DNA from 2 places in the Rhizobium sp. 21-4511-3d genome. Region 2 is predicted to be linked to the other one. Evidence: riboswitches for the same ligand, from Rfam matches in the RefSeq annotation. Region 2 holds a riboswitch; the other holds the start of a gene.
What was found. Region 2 has a riboswitch for S-adenosylmethionine ahead of ACQZ5H_RS16640 (O-succinylhomoserine sulfhydrylase). Riboswitches for the same ligand answer to the same signal wherever they lie in the genome.
Positions count from the first base shown of each region.

Region 1 (11,834 bases), on a different contig from region 2:
AAACAACATTCCGCTAATTGGTCTGGTTAAATATGAGCAAGGTTCATACTTAAAGTTTTATCGGATATTCGAAAGCGATCGATGTTTTATATTTGATTTCAGTAATTTGCGGCAACGATCTGCCGAAATACCCGAAATTGGCGTTCAAGCCTGCAGTGCAGAAATGAAACGCAAAACCGTCAACCCACCGGCGGATAGACGTGCTCGCCGCCACGATAATCGGAGACCGAAAAGCAGCCATCCGCCGTCTTGCGCAACCCGTTCTCCGAGACCACCGTCTTGCCGTGACCGCCGGGGATATCGAGAATATAGGCCGGCTGGCAGAGCCCAGAGATGCGCCCGCGCAAGGCGGCGACGATCTTCTGCCCTTCTTCGATCGACAGCCGGAAATGACTGGTGCCCGGGGCAAGATCCGGATGATGCAGGTAGTAGGGCTTGATGCGGTTCTCGACGAACCGCTTCATCAGGTCGGCAAGCACGGCCGGATCGTCGTTGACACCCTTCAGCAGCACCGACTGGCTGATCATGACGATCCCGGCATCGACGAGGCGGGCGCAGGCAGCGCGGGCCTCGTCGGTGAATTCACGCGGATGGTTCGCATGCAGCGCGACATAGACAGTCTTGCCACTCGCCTTCAGCGCCGCAATCAGCGCCGCATCGATCTTGCGCGGCTCGACGACCGGAACGCGGGTATGGAAACGGACGATCTTGACGTGATCGATCGTCGCCAGTTCCCGCATGATCTCTTCGAGGCGCCGCGGCGACAGGATCAGCGGATCGCCACCCGTCAGAATGACTTCCCAGATTTCATCGTGCTGGCGGATGTAATCGAAGGCGGCCTTCATCGCCTCCGGCTCCAGCGTGCCCAGCCCCTGAGGGCCGACCATTTCGCGGCGGAAGCAGAAGCGGCAATAGACCGGGCAGACATGCACGGCCTTCAGCAGCACGCGATCCGGATAGCGATGGACGATGCCCTCGACAGGGCTATGCGCGATATCGCCGATCGGGTCGGCGCGCTCTTCCGGCAAGATCCGCAATTCGTCGCCGACAGGCACGAACTGGCGCGCGATCGGATCGGCCGGATCATCGCGATCGATCAACGCCGCGACCGAAGGCGTCAGCGCGATCGCATAGCGGGCCGCGACCTCTTCGAGGGCCAGCCGGTCGCCCTCGGCGATCAGGCCGGCGCTCGACAGGTCATCGACGCTCTTGATCGGCCGGACGATATTCATCGGCCATACTCCGCGACAGGCGCCCAGAGCACCTGATCGATGCGCGTGGCACCCGTCGCCAGCATCGCCAGCCGGTCGAAGCCGAGCGCGATACCGCTTGCCTCCGGCATGATCTGCAACGCGTCGAGAAAATCCTCGTCCAGCGGATAGCGCTCACCATAGATGCGCGCTTTCTCGGCCATCTCGATCTCGAAACGGCGGCGCTGTTCTGCGGCGTTGGTCAGCTCGCCGAAACCATTGGCGAGCTCGACTCCGCAGGCATAGACCTCAAAGCGCTCGGCAACCCTGGGATCGCCAGCCGAGGGCCGCGCCAGAGCAGCTTCCGAAACCGGATATTCGTCGAGAATGGTGATACGGCCGAAGCCGAGATGCGGCTCGATCTTTTCGACCAGCGCCCGGCTGAAGAGATCGGCCCAGCCATCGTCTTCGGCAACGCGCAGGCCATTGCGGCGCAGTTCGGCCGCCAGATGCTCGCGATCCGTCGAACCATCGGCAGCGACGGAGGCGAGCAGATCGATCCCGGCGTAGCGATCGAAAGCCTCGGCAACGGAAATCCGCTCCGGCCCGGCAAAGGGATCGGCCTCGGCGCCGCGATAGGTGAGCTTGGATGCCTTGACGGTCTCGGCGGCGAGTGCGGCCATCCGCACGCAGTCCATCATCAGCGTCTCGTAGCTCTCGCCCGCCCGGTACCATTCCAGCATGGTGAATTCAGGGTGGTGCAGCGGCCCGCGCTCGCGGTTGCGATAGACATGCGCGAAACAGGCAATGCGCTGCTCGCCGGCCGAGAGCAGCTTCTTGCAGGCAAATTCCGGCGAAGTGTGCAGATAGAAGGGTGCGGACCGCCCGTCGGTCGTCAGCGCTTCGGTCGCGAAGGCATGAAGATGCGCCTCGTTGCCGGGGGAGACCTGTAAAGCCGATGTATCGACTTCGATGAAGTCTTCCTTGGCAAAGTAAAGACGCAGAGCCGCCTGGATCGCATTGCGCCCGATCAGGAACGGGCGGCGATCCGCATGAATATCAGGCGTCCACCAGGGCGAGGCTTTGGCGCTCGTCAGGGTCATTCTCCGCTTCTTCACTGCAAGGACCAACGCGAGGGCTGGCTTTTCACCGGATTTTACGTTAGTTGCCGCCCCAAAGGAAAATCAATCGCGTCTCCGGGGCTATTGCGACAGTCCTCTACGACGCCGAAGCCTGAGTTACAAGGAAGTCTTATGGTCAAGGTCATCGCCTCCTCCGTCCGCAAGGGCAACGTTCTCGAAGTGGAAGGCAAGCTCTACGTCGTTCTCACTGCCAACAACTTCCACCCGGGAAAGGGCACGCCGGTCACGCAGGTCGACATGCGCCGCATCGTCGATGGCGTGAAGGTGTCCGAGCGTTGGCGCACGACCGAACAGGTCGAGCGCGCTTTCGTCGAAGACGTCAACTTCCAGTTCCTCTATGAAGACGGCGAAGGCTTCCACTTCATGAACCCGCAGACCTATGATCAGGTCGTCGTCGATGTCGAAACGATGGGTGACCAGAAGGCCTATCTGCAGGAAGGCATGACCTGCATCCTGTCGATTCACGAAGGCATCCCGCTGGCGCTCGAGCTGCCGCGTCACGTCACGCTGGAGATCACCGAGACCGAGCCGGTCGTCAAGGGCCAGACGGCTTCTTCTTCCTACAAGCCGGCAATGCTCTCGAACGGCGTTCGCACGATGGTTCCGCCGCATATCGATGCCGGCACCCGCGTCGTCATCGCGACGGAAGACAATTCCTACGTCGAGCGCGCCAAGAACTGATTGGCCCTCAGGGACCGAACAAAAAAGCCGGCGGAGACGCCGGCTTTTTTCGTTTCAGAGATGCGGATTGCGCGGCCGGTAGCGCTTGACCAGCCGCTGATTGACATCGGTGGCACCTGGCATGTTGGCACTCAGATAGACAGGCGCATCGCCGGCTTTCGCGAGCTCGGAGGCGACCTCGGCGAAGATGGCATTCAGAACCGTCACGCCGATCGCCGTCGACACCGGCCCGACCTTCAGCCCGCTGCCTTCGATCTCGATCACGGCATCGCCGGGTGGCAAGCCATTGTCGAGGACGATATCGGCAACGTCGGCCAGGCGGCGTCGGCCATTGGCGATGGCGCTCGAATACTCGACCGAGGTTATGGCGATCACCTTGGCGCCGATCTCATGGCCGTAGTCCGCCGCCTCTATCGGTGCCGCATTCACGCCCGAGTTCGACGCGATGATGATCACGTCGCCGGATTGCATGCCGTAGCGCTCCAGAACCGGTCGCACCAGACCCTGCGTCCGCTCGTAGACCGAGCTGATGACAGCCCCCTCATGCAGCATTGCCGAACCGACGAGAACGGGCACGGTAACGGCGAGACCACCTGCGCGGTAATGGACCTCTTCGGCCAGCATATGCGAATGGCCGGTACCGAAGACATAGACGCGCCGGTCATGGCGTGCCGCCTCCAGAATAGCCGCCGCAGCCTGTTGCATCGGATCGTCAAGAGCGGACTGCAGCTTGCCGAGACGAGCGATCAGGTTGGAGAAATAGGCGTCGGTAATCGCCGTCATCGCTACTTCCTCTCGCCGGAGATCCAGGCCGCTGTCACTTCGGTCTTGTCGTTGAGGTGAACCACATCGGCGCGGTATCCCGGCAGAAGCTGTCCGTAGCCTTCGAGGCGCAGGAAGCGGGCCGGATAGAGTGTCGCCATCCTCAGTGCTTCCGCCAGCGTCAGGTCGAGATAGGTCGTGCAGTAGCGGATGCTGGAGGCCATATCGACATCCGAGCCGGCCAGCGTGCCGTCGGCCAGAACCACCTTGGAGCAGAAGCTGCCGCTCTCGCGATGGACCGTGCGGCCATTCAGCGTGAAGCTGTCCTTGTCGGAACCGACAAGCGACATCGCATCGCTGACCAGAAACAGCTTGCCCTCGCCGCGCTTGGCGCGAAGCGCCGTGCGCAGGGCCTTCGGATCGACATGGTGACCATCCGCAATCACGCCGCACCAGGTCGCCGGATGATCGATCGCCGCGCCGACGAGGCCAGGTGCGCGATGGCCCATCTGGCTCATGGCATTGAAGAGATGCGTGACGCCGCGGGCGCCGGCATCGAAGCGTTCCTCGGCCTGCTCGCTGGTGCAATCGGAATGACCGATGCTGACGGTGACGCCTGCTTCGGCGAGTTCCCGCACCTGCTTCACGGAAACCTGCTCCGCCGCCATGGTCACCAGCAGCGTACCGATCGCCTCGCGTGCCGCGATGAACGCCTTGACGTCGCTGTCTTCGACGGGACGCATCAGCGACGCGAGATGCGCGCCCTTGCGCGCCGGCGCCAGATGCGGGCCTTCCAGATGCAGACCAGCGACACCGCGGTTGGTCTTCACGGCTTCCTTGGCTGCCTCGATCGCCGCTTTGGTCGCATCGGCGGTATCGGTGATCAGCGTCGGCAGCAGGGCGGTCGTACCGTAACGGCGGTGACCGTCGGCGATGATATACATCGAGCCGGCCGACGGCTCGTCATTCAGCATCCGGCCGCCGCCGCCATTTACCTGCGCGTCGATGAACCCGGCGGAGAGAACGCCGCCGTCGAGCACGACCCGCTCGCCTTCGGGCAGATCGTTGAGCGCAGCGATCGTCTCGATGCGCCCATCGGAAACGATGAGCGCCCGCTCGTCATGAAAGCGCTCGCCATCGAAGATGCGCGCGCCGGTGAAAATCTTCCGGGACATCAGACGGTCTCCGTGACCTTGAGCAGGTTTGCCGGCTTGTCAGGATCGAAACCCTTGCGGCGGGTAACAGACTCGATCAGGCGATAGTAGACGAGCAGCGAGACAAGCGGATCGAGCAGACCGTTGCCGGTCGTCGGCACACGCAGATTGACGCCGGCAAGCGGCTGCGCCGAGAACGGAACCGTCGTCGCGCCAAGCTTCTGCAGGCGCTCCAGCGCCTGGACGTTATTGGCATAGGCAGCATCATCAGGCGCGAAGGCGACGATCGGGAAGCCCGGCTGCACGAGGCGCATCGGGCCGTGCATCAGCTCGGCGAGCGAAAAAGCCTCGGCATGCAGGCCGGAGGTTTCCTTGGCCTTGAGCGCAGCTTCGAGCGCAATCGCGAAAGCCGGACCGCGGCCTGCCGTATAGAGCGAGCTCGCGTTGAAGAGCACGTCTTCGGCAGCGGCAGTATCGATGCCGGAAGTCGCAGACAGCGCCTCCGGAAGCTTCTGCAGGGCAGCCTGCAGATCGGCCTTGCCGCCGATTGCAGCGGTAACACCAGCCAGTGCGGCAACGGAAGCGATGAACGACTTGGTCGCGGCGACGCTCTTCTCGGGTCCGGCATTCAGGCCAAGCACGATATCGGCCTGATTGCCGAGCGGGCTGTCGGTGACGTTGACGACGGCGATCGTCGTTGCGCCACCCTTCTTGGCTGCTTCCTGCAGGGCGACGATGTCAGGGCTGGCGCCCGACTGCGAAACCGTGAAGTGAATGCCACCCTTCAGATGCAGCGGCGCGCCATAGACCGAAGCGATCGACGGACCGACCGAAGCGACCGGTACGCCGCAGCTGATCTCGAAAAGATATTTGAAGAAGGTCGCCGCGTGGTCGGAGGACCCGCGCGCTGCCGTCGTCACCACGCTCGGCCGGGCCGAAGAGAACAGCTTGGCGATCTCCGCGAATGCCGGCTTTTCCTTTTCGAGGAGGGTCGCCACCACGTCCGGCGATTGACCCGCCTCCTGCAACATCAGCGACTTGTTCTCACTCATAGCTCATCTCCAATTCTCAATTCTGCAACAAAATCATATGCATCGCCACGATAGTGCGAGCGGGTATATTCAACGACGCGTTGGTCTTCGAGGCGGGAAATCCGCTCGATCAGCAGCGCAGGCGCACCGGCCTTGACGTTCAGCATCGCGGCCGAAGAAGGGTCGAGCGTCACCGCCGTCAGACGCTGCAGCGCCCGCACCGGCTTGTGTCCGCTGGCAGCCAGCGCATCGTAAAGCGATCCCTCGCCACCGGCATGCTCGCCGACGAACTTCACCGGAACGACGGCGCGCTCGATGGCGAGCGGCAGGCCATCGGCCAGGCGCAGTCGGTCAAGCCGCAGCACCGGCTCGTCCTGACTGAGACCTAGGAGAAAGGATTCTTCCGGCGAGGGCTGGTTGATCTGTCTCGACAGAATTTTTGCAGCGGGCGAACGCCCGCGCGAGCGCATATCGGCCGAGAAGGAGGAGAGACGCCAGAGCGGCTGCTCCATGCGTTCGACCCGCGCCGAGACGAACGTGCCGCTGCCATGGCGCGATTCCAGCGCACCCGATGACATCAGGTCGCGATAGGCGGTTCTGACGGTGACACGGCCGAGCTTCAGCGCTTCGGCAAGATCACGTTCGCCGGGCAATGCCGCGCCGGGCTTCAGGAGTCCTTCCTGAATGAGACCGGTCAAGGCCAGCGCCAGCCGCTTGTAAAGCGGGCCGGTGGACGCCTCGTCGCGCAGCCCGCGCGCATTCAGCTCTGCTATTAGACTGGTTCTATCCATGGAAAGTGATTAGAACCTATTTAGAACCACTCTTCAAGATGAATCTACGCCGAAAACACAAAACCCTCGTGACGGGGTCACGAGGGTTTCGAAAATGGCGATGGCGAAGCGGCTCAGCTCTTGCTGAAGATGTAGTCCGTTTCCTGACGCAGCACCTCACCCGGCCGCAGCACGGCACTGGGGAAGCCCTCGTGATTGATCGCATCGGGCCAGACCTGCGTTTCCAGGCAGAAACCGGCAAACGGGCCATACTTGCGGCCATCGAGACCCGGCACCGCGACATTGAGCTTGAAGCCGGCATAGAACTGCACGCCGGGCTCGGTCGTGCGTACTTCCAGCGACACGCCGGAATTGACGCTGCGCGCCAGGACGACCGAGCGCTTGGCGACACGGTCCTTCGACAGGCAGAAATTATGGTCGTAGAGCGCCTGCTCGGAGCCCTCGAAACGCTTCATCGAGGTCATTTCGCGGAAATCGAAGGTGGTGCCGTCGACCGGGCGCAGCTCGCCGGTCGGGATCTGCCGCTCGTCGGTCGGCAGATAATGGTCGGCGGCGATCATGATGTCGTGGCCGAGTGCATCGTCGCGGCCGTCGAGATTGAAATAGGCGTGCTGGCAGACATTGGCGAGCGTCGGCTGATCCGAGGTCGATTCATAGACGATCGAGAACTCGCCGTTGCCATGGACCCGGTATGTCGCCTGGATCGTGCAATTGCCGGGATAGCCGGCGCGGCCATCGGGATCGACGATCTTCAGCACGACGCGATCGACATCATGCTCGACGATCGTCCAGTTGCGCTTGGCGATATTGTCGCTGCCGCCATGCAGATGCGAGACACCCTTCTCGTTGAGCTCCAGCTGATAAGCCTTGCCATCGAGCGTGAACTTGCCGCCGCCGATGCGGTTGGCACAGCGGCCGGGCGTCGCACCGAAATAGGAGGAATAGGCCGGATAGTCGGCGAAATTGTCGAAGCCGAGCAGCAGCGGAGCCTCATGGCCGTCGAGCCGCAGATCCTGAATGACCGCGCCCCAGGTCATGATCTTGGCCGTCAGACCGCCGCCCTTGATCTCGACGCGATAGACGGTCTCACCATCCTTCGTCGTTCCGAAAACTTCCCGCTTCAGCTGTTCAGCCATCTATCCATCGTCCTGAAATCTGTTCGCTTTCCGGCAGCGAACCTGCCCCCATTTTCCGCGAACCGCAACTGCCAAAGGCAAAAAAGAAGCGCCGCGGCATCAAGGCCAGCGGCGCAACGTCAACAGATTGATAAACCCTCAGATTTTCGTCCCGATCTCGCTGAGCTCGTAGGGCGTCGTCTGGTAGATTTCATTGATCCAGTTGCCGAAGAGCAGATGCGCGTGGCTGCGCCAGCGGTTCTGCGGCTGAAGGGCTGGATCGTTATGCGGGAAATAGTTATGCGGCATCTTGATCGGCACGCCGGCATTCACGTCGCGGAAATACTCGTCAGACAGTGACGTCGAGTCATATTCGACGTGATTGAAGATATAGAGCCGCTTGGCCGCTTCTTCCTGAACGAGGCAGACGCCCATCTCGTTCGATTCCATCAGGATTTCCAGACCCGATGCCTTTTCGATATCGGCACGGCGAACCTCGGTCCAGCGGGAGACCGGGATTTCGAAATTGTCGGAGAAACCATTGAGATAGACGGAAGAGGGTTTCAGATTCTTGTGGCGATAGACGCCGAAGGCCTTTTCGCCGAGCTCATGCTTCGGCACCCCATGGAAATGGTAGATGGCCGCCATCGCGCCCCAGCAGACATTCATCGTCGAATGCACGTTGGTGCGCGTCCATTCGAAGATGTCCTGCATCTCCTTCCAATAGGTGACGTCTTCATAGGGCATCAGCTCGATCGGCGCGCCGGTGATGATGAAACCGTCGAATTTGCGGTGCTTCACTTCTTCCCAGGTCTGGTAGAAGGCGAGCAGATGGTCTTCGGAGGTGTTCTTGGCCTTGTGATTGCCGATGCGCACCAGCGAGAACTCGACCTGCAGCGGCGAGGCGCCGACGAGGCGCGCCATCTGCACCTCGGTCTTGATCTTGTTCGGCATGAGATTGAGAAGCCCGATCTGCAGCGGACGGATATCCTGGCGGATAGCCATCGTTTCGGTCATCACCCGAACCCCCTCCTGAACGAGGGTTTCGAAAGCGGGGAGCGTGTCAGGAATCTTGATGGGCATCGCATTCACTCGATCGAACAGAACAACCGGCAAATAAAAAACCGGCAACGAAAGAATCGCTACCGGTCCGCACGCGGCCCTTTAGCGACTTATTTAACGTGGCTGCAAGCCGGCCGGCCAAATCACCACGAGGTCTTCTAGATAGCGCTGACAGCGGCGCGAATCAATGAGGATTCGCATGCGGCGCCTTGGCGCAAGGTAACTCACGCATTAATGACTGGTAGAATCTGTTGATGGACAGTGCGCGCTACCATGTTAATCAGGGGCGATGCTGTACGGGAATGCGTGATGACGGACGACGCCAAAGGCGCGGCTGGCGGTCAGCGGCAAGACCGGGTCGGATATGACCTGAGCCTCGGCTACCGCCTTAAATTGATGTTTCAGGCTTTCTGGGCCTCCAAGGTGCGCGGCAAGATCCTGTCGCTCGCGGCGATTCTGCTCGCCGTCATCCTGGCGACGGCTTATGGCCAGGTGGTCCTGAACCGCTGGAACGCACCCTTCTACGATTCGCTGCAGCGGCGCGATGTCACCGAATTCTTCCACCAGCTGCAGGTCTTCGGCCTGATCGCCGGCTCTCTCCTGCTGCTCAATGTCGGTCAGGCATGGCTGAACCAGATGACCGCGCTCTACATGCGCGAGGGCCTGACACGCGATCTCGTCGACCAGTGGCTGAAGCGCAAGCGAGCCCTTCGGCTGGCCTCGAGCGGCCTGATCGGCGTCAATCCCGACCAGCGCTTGCATGAAGACGCCCGAAACCTGGCGGAAAGCACCACCGGCCTCGTTCTCGGGCTCATTCAGTCCACCATCCTGCTCGTCAGCTTCATCGGCGTTCTCTGGGAACTGTCGAGCGGCTTCGTCTTCCACTTCAGCACCTATTCCTTCGCCATCCCCGGCTACATGGTCTGGGCCGCGGTCTTCTATGCTGCCTCGGCATCGATCCTCAGCCAGATCGTCGGCCGCAAGCTGGTGCCGATCAACGCGGAGCGCTTCTCGAAGGAAGCCGAACTGCGTTTCTCGCTGATGCATGCCAACGAGAATATGCCGGCGATCACCGTTGCCAAGGGCGAGGAAAACGAGCGCCAGCGCATCAATATCGATATCAGCACCGTTCTCGCCGTCCTGAAGCGGCTGACGATGGCGAATACCAATCTCACCTGGGTCTCTGCCGGCTATGGCTGGCTGGTCATCGTCATCCCGATCATCGTCGCTGCCCCCGCCTATTTCTCCGGCGGCCTGACCTTCGGTGAGCTGATGATGTCGGTCGGCGCCTTCAACCAGGTCAATACGGCGCTGCGCTGGTATGTCGCCAATTTCGGCCCGATCGCCGAATGGCGCGCAACGCTGAACCGCGTCACCGATTTCCGCCATGCGCTTCAGCACATGGATGACGCGATGAACCCGAAGAATGTCATCGCCTATGAGGATACCGCAGCCGACAGGCTTGTGATGAAGAATGTGACGATCGCCGCAAAGCTCGGCGAAGAAGTCGACCAGTGCGGCGGCTTCCGTGTGCACGAGCCTGACGTCACGCTGAAGGCCGGCGAGAAGGTGATGATCAACGGCGATCACAACGTCAATCGCAAGCTGCTGTTCCAGGCAATGGCCGGTCTGTGGCCCTGCGGCAGCGGCACGATGGGCCTGCCGCCATCCGACGACATGCTGTTCATCCCGCAGGTCGCCTATATCCCCGGCGGCACGCTGCGCGAGGCGCTCTGCTTCCCCGAACCTGCCGGTTCGTACAAGAACGAGGATATCGAGGCTGCGATGGAGAAGGCCGGGCTGCGTCAGCTCATCGGCCGTCTCGATACGCGTGCGCGCTGGGACAAGGTGCTGGATTCCGACGAGCAGAAGGCCATCGGCTTTGCCCGGCTTCTGCTGGTGCGGCCGCGCTGGGTCGTATTCGACGAAGTGCTCGAAGGTCTCGAACCGGAATGGCAGGCGACGCTGACCAACCTGCTGACGGCGCTGCCGGATACGGCGATGATCTATATCGGCCGCTCCGAGACCTATATGGAAGTGCTGAAGCCGCGGGTGCTGCATCTGGAAGCGATCGCTTCCAAGACCGAAGAACCCGCGCCGCCGAAAGCCGGCACCGGCCGCCCGGCGGCGGCTCCGGTGCTCTAGCAATCATCACATCGGCTGGACGCCGCTGAGGCCGACGGAAACCTGCTTGGACGAAACGCTGCCATCGGCAGCCTTCTCGGCCGTGACGATGACGGCGGCACCCGGCTTCAGATCATCCTTGGTAGCCGACGCGATGGTGACGATCTGCGTGCCATCGGGAATGGCGATCGTCTTTTCCTTGCCCTGATAGGTGAGCGTGATCGTCTTGCCGTTGACCGCCTTGACGGAGGTGCTGACCGTCGCATTGGTCATCTCGGTATTCGGCTTGGCATCCCAGGGGCGATTGCCCTCGCCGGTGCCCTTCATCGAGGCCGGGAAAATCATCACCTGCAGCGCATCGTTCGGGCCGCTGCCCTTCGGCATCGAGCCGACACCGACGAAATCGCCCGGCTTGATATCGTCGACGGATGCCCGCTGGATGCCGCCGACCTTGAAACCGGATTGCATGGCGATCGACTGATCGCTGCCGTCGCGGGTCTTGATCGTCAGCACGTCGCCATTGAGGCTCTCGACGACCCCCCGGATGCGAACGCGCTGCGTATCGTCGGCCTGGCTGGACTGAACGGCTGAAAAGGTGATGGCTGCGGCGGCGAGCGCCGTCAGAAATGCGGAAGAAAGCTTGCGAGACATATGACTATTCCTTGTCGCCACGATAGCAGGCATATCCCCGGCTGCCGGAGCGGAATGTAGAGCCGCACCGGGACACCGGCGAATCAAGGAAACGTGAAACTCAGCCTTCGAGCTCTTCCCTCAGCATTTCG
Region 1 is NZ_JBNWCF010000009.1:201,567-213,400, reverse strand. Features, by position in the region: gene ACQZ5H_RS20615 (lysine-2,3-aminomutase-like protein) at 180-1,232, opposite strand; gene epmA (EF-P lysine aminoacylase EpmA) at 1,229-2,293, opposite strand; gene efp (elongation factor P) at 2,444-3,013, shown strand; gene ACQZ5H_RS20600 (SIS domain-containing protein) at 3,068-3,796, opposite strand; gene nagA (N-acetylglucosamine-6-phosphate deacetylase) at 3,799-4,950, opposite strand; gene ACQZ5H_RS20590 (SIS domain-containing protein) at 4,950-5,981, opposite strand; gene ACQZ5H_RS20585 (GntR family transcriptional regulator) at 5,978-6,751, opposite strand; gene ACQZ5H_RS20580 (aldose epimerase family protein) at 6,865-7,887, opposite strand; gene metA (homoserine O-acetyltransferase MetA) at 8,026-8,949, opposite strand; SAM riboswitch at 9,011-9,088, opposite strand; gene ACQZ5H_RS20570 (ABC transporter ATP-binding protein/permease) at 9,238-11,073, shown strand; gene ACQZ5H_RS20565 (hypothetical protein) at 11,080-11,703, opposite strand; gene ACQZ5H_RS20560 (ABC-F family ATP-binding cassette domain-containing protein) at 11,804-11,834, opposite strand, start outside.
Region 1: another riboswitch for S-adenosylmethionine. It lies ahead of metA (homoserine O-acetyltransferase MetA); the one in region 2 lies ahead of ACQZ5H_RS16640 (O-succinylhomoserine sulfhydrylase).

Region 2 (11,834 bases):
CAACCGCCCCCTCTTCATCCTCTCCGGTGTCTTCATGCTGCCCGACGAGCTGCCGCATCCCTATTCGGATTACTTTCTGATGAACCCGCTGGTGCATTGCGTGATCTGGTTCAGGACGGGGTTTTATCCGGAATATCGGGCTTATGGGCTTGATAAGGGGTATGTTCTGGAGACGGGGATTTTGCTGATGTTTGTTGGGATGGCGTTGTTTACCGTTCATAAAAAAATGATCAAAAACAGCGACTAAGTCTTAGCCCCGGAGGATGTTTTGAGAATCACAGAATTGGCCGACTACGTTGATGACGAGGGAAACCGCTTGTCCGTAGGCGAAAACTTACGTTTTGCTGCAAGCAGCATAATCTTCAATGAAAGAAACTCTGTCGTAAATATAGGAAGTAACGCGAATATCACCCAATGCACGATAACAATGGGCCGCAATTCCGAGTTAAGTATTGCTGAAGGCTGCTCAATAAGCGGAAAAATAACCGTCGGACTGAACAGCAAAATCATCATAGGCAGAGATTTCACCGTAACAAGCAATATAACTCTGCGCGCCGTCGAATCTACAAAAATCGATATTGGTGACGACTGCCTCTTTGGATCGGATATAATTATACGCACGACCGATGGTCACCCGATTTATAACGCACACACTAAAAAACGGATTAACCTTTCTCAATCCATTACCATTGGCAAGCATGTTTGGATAGCCGACCGCGCGGTGGTTTTAAAGGGCGCGTCTCTCGGCAATGCGTCAGTACTAGGCGTTGGTAGCGTACTTACCAAGAAGATAGGTGACCACAGCGTAGCTGTAGGAAATCCGGCAAAAGTCGTCAAAAGCGACATCACATGGGAACGGAGTCCGAACATTAGAAGTGAAGAATTTTACTTTAATGAAGAGTAGATAGCTCTCAAGGCCGGAAACGCCGTTGGCAATTTTACGTTGCACCACCTTAGTTGGCGACATATAGGCGTACAGAGGGCCGGTTGGTCCGATGGTAGTAATAGCCGGGGGGTTACAATGCCAGAAAATACTGAACCGCTAATCACAGCGATCATTCCAGTTCGCCTGTCAAAAGATAGCCTTTATGATGAAGTCGAGCGCATTGAGCGAATTGCAAAAACGTTGCCGGCTGGCTATGAGCTTGTCATTGTTGATTACGGTACATCCGTCCAGCGCGCTCATGAATTAGCAACTGTCTCACAAAAGCATGGAGCTCGGTTAGTCAGAGTTGAGACCGAGGGACAACCGTTTAGCATCGGCGCAGCCAGAGATATAGGCACGCAACAAGCCCGCACACCATTGGTGGTGTATCACGACATCGACTTCCTTATGTCCACGGACGGATACAAGCGAGTCTTGATGGAATGCCGATTGCGAGGAATGCCAGAGAACGCCTACGCTTTTTTCGCGTTACCGGGCATATACTTAACTCAATCTTTCACCAGGCGATATCTTGAGCTTCATTCCGCTGGCGAAGGAAACTTCGCTGACCTTATGGCGCATGATGGCGTCATAAAGCACGATAGATCAGTCTACGACAGCCACACCTACGCCATCTCAGCAATTGTCGCTAATCGCTATCACTTGCTGGCGATTGGAGGGCATGACAAGAGTTTCACCGGACATGGTGCGGAAGACTTTGAGTTGATGCATCGCCTCAGCTCATATTACCGACGCGGACCAAGACCAAGAGACTACTATCTAAATACTCGGAACAATTCCATTCTGAAGTATGAGGGGTTTCGGGCCTTCTACGCGCTCTACGGGATAGACGTCTTCCAACGAGGTGTTGCAATCGTTCACTTATGGCATCCTCGCAGGGAAGAGGCTGATTACGTAGGCACAAGCAACCAAACGCGCGTATCGAAGAGCATGGCCGACTACGATCGAGGGCTGACCTCTATACCTCCGCTGGAGGATATGAACTCGACGGAGATGACACTTGTGCTCGTCGATCCGAGCTCCATGCCATCGCGCGCACTTCGCCACATATATCCGGCTCTGGGTCGGTTTCGCTCGATACCGGAAAGATCGTTCGCAGACGCGCTTTCGCTTAGCGACTTTATAAAGGCAGAGGGCTTCACCCGTGTCTTCTTCCTAAATCCATATGGCAATGCCCACCGTCTTTCACTCTACCAGGGCGTCAAGGCAGCCGGGATTAGATTTATAGCCTACGATCGCGGCGCACTGCCGGACAGTTGGTTTTTTGATACCAAAGGTTTTCTGGGAGAGAGCGACTCATATGCCCGCACCGCTTGGGATCACCCGCTATCTGATCGCGACCGAGAGGCTATTCTTGACTGGTTCCAGGCGTTCAATCGTGAAGAGCAAACTCTTGAGATCAACGGTCCGCGAACCGGCGCGGATCATCTTCGCCGGAGTTTGCCGCTAGGGGATCGCAAGGTGATATTCGTTGCTTTGCAAAGACCTTCAGATACCGCAACGGTTTACTTTTCGGGCGCATGCAAGGATGCCGCAACATTTAACGACTGGGTAGCGCAACTTGCAGCAACGTTGGATCCACGAAAGTACGTGGTCGTTGTAAAAAAGCATCCGCTTGAGACGGTCAAGCCTGCGATCGACGGCGTCGTCTTCGCTGACGACAATGCCCATATCCGCGATCTGATCGACTTGGCGGACAAAGTTGTGCTGATAAATTCAGGAAGCGGGCTTATCGCGGCTGCCTTAGGAAAGCCAGTCATCTGCTGCGGTCAAGCCTTTTACCAGCATAACGGATTTGCTTTCGCGGCAACTTCGCCAGCTGAACTGGTCGAGCTGTCCACAGCCAGCCTTTCTGTTGACGACGAAGTAAAGCTGCGATTTATGAAATATCTTGTTTTCGACTATTATTCTTTTGGTAAAACAGAATACTCAAGCAAAGTCGAACCCGATGGATCCTTGCGACGCCTAGCGACCAGAACGGCTTTCTCCGAGATTCGAGGTTTGACACCGACCCCCTTGCGACTGGGGGCGATCCCGGAAGGCCACAGTCTAAACTCGCCGATCTTTCATTCATTTGGTGGCGCAAACGGCGTAATGGCACGACCGAAGGTCGTGCCATTATCTAGAAGAGCCTTGATGCCGATCGTTAGGCCCTTCGTGAGGGCTATCGGCAATCAGAAGGACCTACAGAAATTCAACGCCGATCCCGCGGCTTTCTTTGCTAGCCTTAGGAACCCACTACAGCGTAATGTTGGAGCACTGCTATTTGGGACCGAAAAATGATCACGCGCTAGCGTCTGCGGCAGTCAGGTAGTCGGATTCGCATATTCGGTTTAGTAGCGATCAGCTGCCTTAGCCAGGCCCCTATCTATGAACTCACTCAAGCAATCGATCTTACTGGATGCGAAAGATGGACGATGACGCAGACCCAAAGTTCACCGCGAGCGCAACGTCCACCATTCCTAAATCAGTAAGTATCGCATCGAGGACCGTAATTGAGCACCCCGTTCATGTTGGCCCGGGGTGCGTAGTGATGGCCGATAGCATAGGGCGATATTGCTTTATCAACGCGAACACTTGCATCTTCGATGGTGTTTTGGTTGGCAAGTTCGTCTCATTCGCCCGCAATTGCCAGATTGGCGGGGAAGAGCACCCAATCCACCACGTCTCAACTAGCTTCTTTCGTATATCTAAAAAGTGGTTCCCTAACGACCCAGTGGCCCAAGGCGCTGAGATCATCGCTAACACAAAACCAAAGAACAGAAAGCGCTCACACTCGATTGTAATCGGTAACGACGTTTGGTTTGGTGCCGCGAGCCTTGTGCTGAAAGGCATCACCATAGGCGACGGTGCAGTGATTGGAGCCGGCGCGGTTGTAACCAAAGATGTGCCACCGTATGCAATTGTAGCAGGCAATCCCGCTAGGATCATACGTTACCGTTTCGAACGACGACTTATCAAAGAACTTCTGCGCCTCAAATGGTGGGATCGCGACATGGATGTGATCCTAAAACTTCCTCTGAGTGACGTCGAAAAAACTGTGGCATATCTTTCGAGAATCGACGCCCAAAAAAATCCGGCCACTTCGAGATTCTCTATGAGACGATGGTTTTCGTAGCCTTGCAACTCTCTTAGCACGAAGCGCCAACAGCAGGCTGGCAGCGAAGAAGACAACTGGAGCGGGTGAAGGGAATCGAACCCTCGTATTCAGCTTGGGAAGCTGCTGCTCTACCATTGAGCTACACCCGCGCAGCACCAGCCTTCCAACAGATGGGAGGCGGTGTCAAGGCGGTCAGATGCGGAAGTGTTTCGAGAGCTTCAGGCCCTGGGCCTGGTAGTTGGAGCCGAGGCCGGAGCCGTAGAGGCTGACGGGCTTTTCCAGCATGTGCTCGTAGATGAGGCGGCCGACGATCTGGCCGTCTTCGAGGATGAAGGGGACTTCGTGGCTGCGCACCTCGAGAACGGCGCGACTGCCGCGGCCGCCGGCGGGCGCGTGGCCGAAGCCGGGGTCGAAGAAGCCAGCGTAGTGGACGCGGAATTCGCCTACCAGCGGGTCGAAGGGGGTCATCTCGGCCGCGTAATGCGGCGGGACGTGGACGGCTTCGCGGGAGACGAGGATGTAGAATTCGTCCGGATCGAGGATCAGCTCGTTGCGGCCGCGGCTATAGAGCGGCTCCCAGAAGTCGAAGATATCGTGCTGGGCCTTCTTGTCGACATCGACGACGGCCGTGTGGTGCTTGCCGCGGTAGCCGATCAGGCCTTCCTTGTCGCCGGTGAGATCGATCGACAGTGCGATGCCGCCGCCCGAGACGTTCGGCTTGCTGCTGGCGACCAGCGTTTCGGCGTCGTGCAGGGCCTGCAGCTCCGGTTCACCCAAGATGGAGTGGCCGACGCGGAAGCGGATCTGCGACAGGCGCGAGCCGCGGCGCACGACGATCGGGAAAGTGCGCGGCGATATCTCGAGATAGAGCGGCCCGGAATAGCCAGCCGGGATCTTGTCGAATTCCTGGGCGTAATCGGTGATGACGCGGGTGAAGATATCGAGACGGCCGGTCGAACTCTTCGGATTGGCCGAGGCCGACATATCCGATGGCAGGTCGAGGCGCTCCATCAGCGGCACGATATAGACGCAGCCGGTTTCGAGAACCGCGCCTTCCGAAAGATCGATGACGTGCAGGCTGAGGCGATCGAGCTTGTCGGCCACCAGATGCGAGGGGCCGGGCATGAAGCTGGCGCGGACCCGGAAAGCCTTGGCGCCGAGGCGCAGATCCAGGCTCGCCGGCTGGATCTGATCGCGATCAAGCTCCCGCTCCGACACGAGGCGGCCGGCTTCAAACAACGCAGCAATGGCACGATCGGCCAAAATTCCAGTTTCGCGAGCCATCATGCTCCATCCATAGTTCGTGGCCGACAAAACCAAATACAGGGAATTGACGCAAGAAGCTAACGGCAGTATTGCAGCTTTATCCCGTGGTGATTTGGCCGGTCGGCTTGCAGCCACGTTAAACAAGTGGCTAAAAAGACCGGGTGTGAAACCGGTCTGCATTTGCGGCCGGTTTTTTTTGTTTTTGAGGTGATGGCATGAGCAAGTCCTGGCGCCCTGCAACCCAACTCGTTCACGGAGGCACTCTGCGCTCGCAATATGGCGAGATGTCGGAAGCGATCTATCTGACGCAGGGCTTCGTCTATGACACGTCCGAAGCGGCCGAGGCGCGCTTCAAGGGCGAGACCGACGGCTTCATCTATGCCCGCTACGGCAGCCCCACCAACGACATGTTCGAAAAGCGCATGTGCGCGCTTGAAGGTGCTGAAGATGCGCGCGCCACGGCTTCCGGTATGGCTGCCGTTACCGCGGCGATCCTCTGCCAGCTGAAGGCCGGCGATCATATCGTTGCGGCCCGCGCCCTGTTCGGCTCCTGCCGCTGGGTGGTCGAGACGCTGGCACCGAAATACGGCATCGAATGCACGCTGGTCGACGGCCGCCACCTGGAAAACTGGGAAAAGGCGATCACCCCAAAGACCAAGGTGTTCTTCCTGGAAAGCCCGACGAACCCGACGCTCGAGATCGTTGATATCGCCGGCGTTGCCAAGCTCGCCAACCAGATCGGCGCCAAGGTCGTCGTCGACAACGTCTTTGCGACGCCGCTCTTCCAGAAGCCGCTGGAGCTCGGCGCTCATATCGTCATCTATTCGGCGACCAAGCATATCGACGGCCAGGGCCGCTGCCTCGGCGGCGTCGTTCTCTCCGACAAGCAGTGGATCGACGAGAACCTACACGACTATTTCCGCCATACCGGCCCGGCCATGTCGCCGTTCAACGCCTGGACGTTGCTGAAGGGCATCGAGACACTGCCGCTGCGCGTCGCGCAGCAGACGAAGAACGCCTCGAAGATTGCCGACTTCCTGGCGGAGCAGAAGCAGGTTGCCCGCGTCATCTATCCGGGCCGCAAGGACCATCCGCAGGCCGACATCATCGCCAAGCAGATGACCGGTGGCTCGACGCTGGTCTGCTTCGAGCTGAAGGGCGGCAAGGAAGCCGCCTTCAAGCTGCAGAACGCGCTCGACGTCGTGACAATCTCCAACAATCTCGGCGACACCCGCAGCCTGATCACCCATCCGGCAACGACGACGCACAAGAACCTGTCGGATGAGGCGCGCGCCGAGCTCGGCATTTCGGCAGGCACCGTTCGCCTGTCGGCTGGCATCGAAGACACGGACGACCTGCTGGAAGATTTCGCGCAGGCCCTGTCGAAGATCCCCGCCTAAGCAAAGAGCCGCCGGACTTGCCGGTCCGGCGGCCTGCCCCACCTAAGGGACAAGCCAGCTCTACCTTATTAGAGTCATTAACTTTGAATGTTAGGATTAACAATCAAAACGGCGTGCAATCGTCTGTATTTGACTGATGATGCAGCGGCATTTCTTGACGGAGCCAATGCCGTATAAGATACGAGTAAGATATCCCGACTAAGGTGTAAGGCATGTACCGGGCCCTCACACGCGATATAGAAGTTGTTGTCGAGCCGTTTTATCTGGAGGAGCAATCCGATCCGGACGACGATCGCTATGTCTGGGGATACCGTATCGTCATCAGCAACAATTCCGAGCTCTCTGTAAAACTCGTCAACCGTTACTGGAACATAACGGATCAGAACGGCGTGGTTGATGAAGTGACGGGACCGGGTGTCGTTGGCGAACAGCCCCGGCTGGAGCCCGGTGATACCTATGAATACTCATCGGGATGCCCGCTCGATACGCCATCGGGGCTGATGTTCGGCCATTACCAGATGGAGACGGATGAAGGCGAGCTCTTCGATGTCGAGATACCCGCCTTCTCCCTGGATTCACCCGGCCTGCTCAGAGTGCTGAACTGACCGTCACTCGGCCGGCTGCAATTCGGCCGGCTCGAAGCGGTAGGTCGTCGAGCAGAACTCGCAGGTGACCGCGATTTCGCCATTCTCCTGGCTCGCTTTGATCTCGTCTGCCGAGAAGCCCTTCAGCACGCCCTTGATCTTGTCGCGCGAACAGCTGCAGCGGTCGAAGACCTCCTTGGCGTCATAGACGCGCACGCCGCGCTCGTGGAAGAGGCGGAAGAGCAGACGCTCAGTTCCGACCTGCGGGTCGGTCAGCTCGTCGGCATCGATGGTTTCCACCATCGTGCGTGCCTCGGTCCAGGAATCGTCTTCCTTCAGCGGCTGACCGGTCTCGTCGCCATCGCCACCGTGCAGATCCTGCTGGCGCATGCGCTCAGGCGCTTCCGGCAGGAACTGGGCGACGAGGCCGCCTGCCCGCCAGCGATGGCGCGGCTTGCCGCTGTCGTCACGGTCGAGCAGTTCGGCCGCAGCGAGACGAACCCGGGTCGGGATCTGCTCGGACTGACGGAAATAGGTGCCGGCAATCTCTTCCAGCGAGGCGCCGTCGAGCGCGACGATGCCCTGATAGGGCTGGCTGAACTTGCCCTGGTCGATCGTGAAGGCGAGCACGCCCCTGCCGAGCAGCTGTTCGGGCTCGGTCTGGCCGGCGGCGATCGCTTCGTCGAGCAGCGCCTGATCGAAGCGCGCATAGGCGCGCACATTCTCAGGCGTCGAGAAATCGGCGACCAGCAGATCGACCGGGCCATCGCCCTTCGTCTGGACGGTGAACTTGCCGTCGAATTTCAGCGACGTGCCGAGCAGCACCGTCAGCACGATCACTTCGGCGAGAAGGCGGGCAACGGGTGCGGGATAGTGGTGGCGCTCCAGGATGGCGTCCAGCATCGGGCCGAGCTGGACGGCGCGGCCGCGCACATCCAGACCTTCAACCTGAAACGGGACAACATGATCATCACCGGCGAAATCGAACTCGCCAAGAGCGGCTGCAGCTTCTGCCATGGTCTTACTCCTAGTATTCAGAGCGGCAGACCAAGGCGTCTCTCCGCTCGCGCGGCCACGAGGCCGTCAGGCCGGATGTGGCGTCCAGTATGGTTCAGATCGCGCCCAGGCACCATGCAAGAATCGACTTCTGCGCATGAAGACGGTTTTCCGCTTCATCGAAGACCACGGATTGCGGGCCATCGATCACTTCGTCCGTGACTTCCTCACCACGATGGGCAGGCAGGCAATGCATGAACAATGCATCCTTGCCGGCCTTTGCCATCAAAGCCTGATTGACCTGATAGGGCTGGAAGACGTTGTGACCGCGAGCCCGATGTTCCTGATTCATGGAGACCCAGGTATCGGTTACCACGCAATCGGCGCCTTCGACCGCACGGTCGGCATCATGGCTGAGCAGGATCTCGGCGCCCTCATTGCGGGCCCAGTTCAGATAGTGATCCTTCGGCTCAGAACCAAGGGGTACGGCCATGTTCATGCGATAGCCGAAACGGGCAGCCCCTTCGACCAGCGAATGCAGCACGTTGTTGCCGTCGCCCGTCCAGGCGATCGTCTTGCCCTTGATCGGGCCGCGATGCTCTTCGAAGGTCATGATATCGGCCATGATCTGGCACGGATGCGTATCGTCCGTCAGCGCGTTGATGACCGGCACGGTGGCATGCTCGGCAAGCTCGAGCATGCGGTGATGCTCGGTGGTGCGGATCATGATCGCATCGACATAGCGCGACAGGACCTTGGCGGTGTCGCCGATCGTTTCGGCGCGGCCGAGCTGCATTTCGGTGCCCGAGAGGAACAGTGTCTCGCCGCCGAGCTGGCGCATGCCGACATCGAAGGAGACGCGGGTACGTGTGGACGGCTTTTCGAAGATCATCGCCAGCATCTTGCCGGCGAGCGGCTTGTCGCCGGCGCCGGCCTTGAAAGCCTGCTTGCGCGAGATCGCATCATTCATGATGACGCGCAGATCGGCGGAGCTGACCGCCGAGAGATCGAGGAAGTGTTTGGGGGAAGCCATGTCGTCCTTACCTGTTTGCCTCGTAAGGCATCTATCCGTTCAAGCCGTCTTCTTGGCCTTGGCTGCGCGAATGCTCTCGGCGGCCTGCTCGATGCGTGCGAGGCCTTCGCGGGCTTCTTCCGCAGTCACCACCAGAGGCGGCAGGAGACGGATGACGTTATCGCCCGCCGGGACACCCAGCAGATGCGCGCTGCGGATCGCAGCCAGGAGTTCGCTCGAGGGAACGGCGGCCTTGATGCCGAGCAGCAGGCCTTCGCCGCGGATATCCTCGATCACGTCAGGATAGCGATCCTTCAGCGACGCCAGACCCTGGCGGAAGACCAGCGACACATCGCGGACGTGCTGCAGGAAGCCATCGGCGAGCACGATATCGAGAACAGCACTGCCAACGGCCATGGCAAGCGGATTGCCGCCATAGGTCGAGCCGTGCGTGCCAGCCTTCATGCCGGAGGCCGCCTCATCCGTCGCAAGGCAGGCGCCGAGCGGGAAACCGCCGCCGATGCCCTTGGCAACAGCCATGATGTCAGGTGTCACGCCCGACCATTCATAGGCGAAGAACTTGCCGGTACGGCCAACGCCGGTCTGCACTTCATCGAGGATCAGCAGCAGGCCATGCTCATCGCAGAGCTGGCGCAGCGCCTTCATGAACTCGACGGTCGCCGGGCGGATACCACCCTCACCCTGTACGGGCTCGATCAGAATGCCTGCCGTTGCGTCGGTGATCGCCGCGCGGACGGCTTCGACATCGCCGAACGGCACCTGGTCGAAACCGGGGGTCTTCGGACCGAAGCCTTCGAGATACTTCTCCTGGCCGCCGGCGGCGATCGTCGCCAGCGTACGGCCGTGGAAGGCGCCTTCGAAGGTGATGATATGGAAGCGCTCCGGATGACCCTTCGAATACTGGTAGCGGCGCGCGGTCTTGATTGCGCATTCCAGGGCTTCCGCACCCGAATTGGTGAAGAACACCTTGTCGGCGAAAGTCGCTTCCGTCAGCTTAGTTGCGAGCTTTTCCTGACCGGGGATCTCATAGATATTGGAGAGGTGCCAGACCTTCTCGGCCTGCGCCTTCAGCGCATCGACAACGTGAGGATGGCTGTGGCCAACGGAGGTCACGGCAACGCCCGCGCCAAAATCCAGATATCGCTCGCCGGTCTCGGTAATCAGCCAGACGCCCTCACCTCGCTCGAACCGCAGAGGGGCACGAGAATAGGTATCATATAGCGGCGCGGCTTCAGCCATGGCGCGGTCTCCTGTCAGCGTTATGGGCAACCGGACTCCGGCTAAAAAACCAGGTCCGAAAAATTAAAAATGCCGCCTCTCGGCGGCGCTGTGCACTATTTACTTTTCGCACTGCAATGTCAACAAAACTACGGCTTTCGTGGCTTCTGGGTGACGCTCAAGCGATGTCGCGTTTCATCAACAGCTAATGTTGCAGAAATGACTCTGTGGGGAAGCAAGTTGGGGAAAACTTGAAATTCGATTCATCCGGATTCCCGCGACTCTTGTCACGGAGTCAGCCTCACACTAGGTTAAAACTCAATTACTAGACTGCATGCGGCGGAACTAGTCACCAAAATTAGTCAAGCGTTTCTTGTGTCGGATTCATCCGGGGCAAACGGTGAAGGATTCTGCCTTCACAACGCTTAAACGGCGGAGACACAGGGCATGAACTGGACAGACGAGCGGGTCGAGAAACTCAAGAAACTGTGGTCCGAAGGGTTGAGCGCGAGCCAGATCGCGGCGCAACTTGGAGGCGTAAGCCGAAATGCCGTCATCGGCAAGGTTCACCGTCTGGCACTGCCGGGCCGTGCCAAGGCCGGCGGCAATGCAACGGCGGCACGGGCTCCGAAGCGCACGACTTCGGCACCGCGCGCTCCGAACTACGCATCGCGCATGACGACCCGCACCGTTGCCCGCCCGCAGGGCGCAACGATGCTGAAGGAAGAGATCGAAATCGACGTCATGGAGGAGATGGAATATCGTCCGGCTTCCAACGTTGTCGTGCCGATCTCCCGCCGTCTTGGCCTGACGGAACTGACCGAACGCACCTGCAAGTGGCCGGTCGGCGATCCGCTGAAGGACGATTTCCATTTCTGCGGCTGCGAAAGCCCGGATTCTTCGCCCTACTGCACGTATCATCAGCGTCTGGCTTACCAGCCGGTCAATGATCGCCGCAGGGCCGCAGCCCGGGCAAACTGAGCCGGGTAAAGACAAACGAAAAACGGGCCTTTCGGCCCGTTTTTTTGTATCTGCATGTCAGGAGGCCGTAGCCTCCCTCACTCAGGCTTCCATGGAGTAGCCGGCACCGCGGACGGTGCGAATGACATCCTGCATGTTCGAGAAGTTGAGCGCCTTGCGCAGGCGACCGACATGGACGTCGACGGTGCGCTCGTCGACATAGATGTCGTGACCCCAGACGCCGTCGAGCAGTTGCGAGCGCGAGAAGACGCGACCCGGCGACGACATCAGGAACTCCAGAAGACGAAACTCGGTCGGCCCGAGACGGACT
Region 2 is NZ_JBNWCF010000007.1:74,722-86,555, forward strand. Features, by position in the region: gene ACQZ5H_RS16610 (ABC transporter permease) at 1-247, shown strand, start outside; gene ACQZ5H_RS16615 (acyltransferase) at 269-904, shown strand; gene ACQZ5H_RS16620 (capsular polysaccharide export protein, LipB/KpsS family) at 1,022-3,229, shown strand; gene ACQZ5H_RS16625 (CatB-related O-acetyltransferase) at 3,357-4,064, shown strand; tRNA gene ACQZ5H_RS16630 (tRNA-Gly) at 4,122-4,195, opposite strand; gene ACQZ5H_RS16635 (2'-deoxycytidine 5'-triphosphate deaminase) at 4,239-5,333, opposite strand; SAM riboswitch at 5,407-5,485, shown strand; gene ACQZ5H_RS16640 (O-succinylhomoserine sulfhydrylase) at 5,528-6,712, shown strand; gene apaG (Co2+/Mg2+ efflux protein ApaG) at 6,925-7,317, shown strand; gene ACQZ5H_RS16650 (Hsp33 family molecular chaperone) at 7,321-8,313, opposite strand; gene argF (ornithine carbamoyltransferase) at 8,408-9,325, opposite strand; gene ACQZ5H_RS16660 (acetylornithine transaminase) at 9,365-10,564, opposite strand; gene ACQZ5H_RS16665 (GcrA family cell cycle regulator) at 10,991-11,524, shown strand; gene phoB (phosphate regulon transcriptional regulator PhoB) at 11,606-11,834, opposite strand, start outside.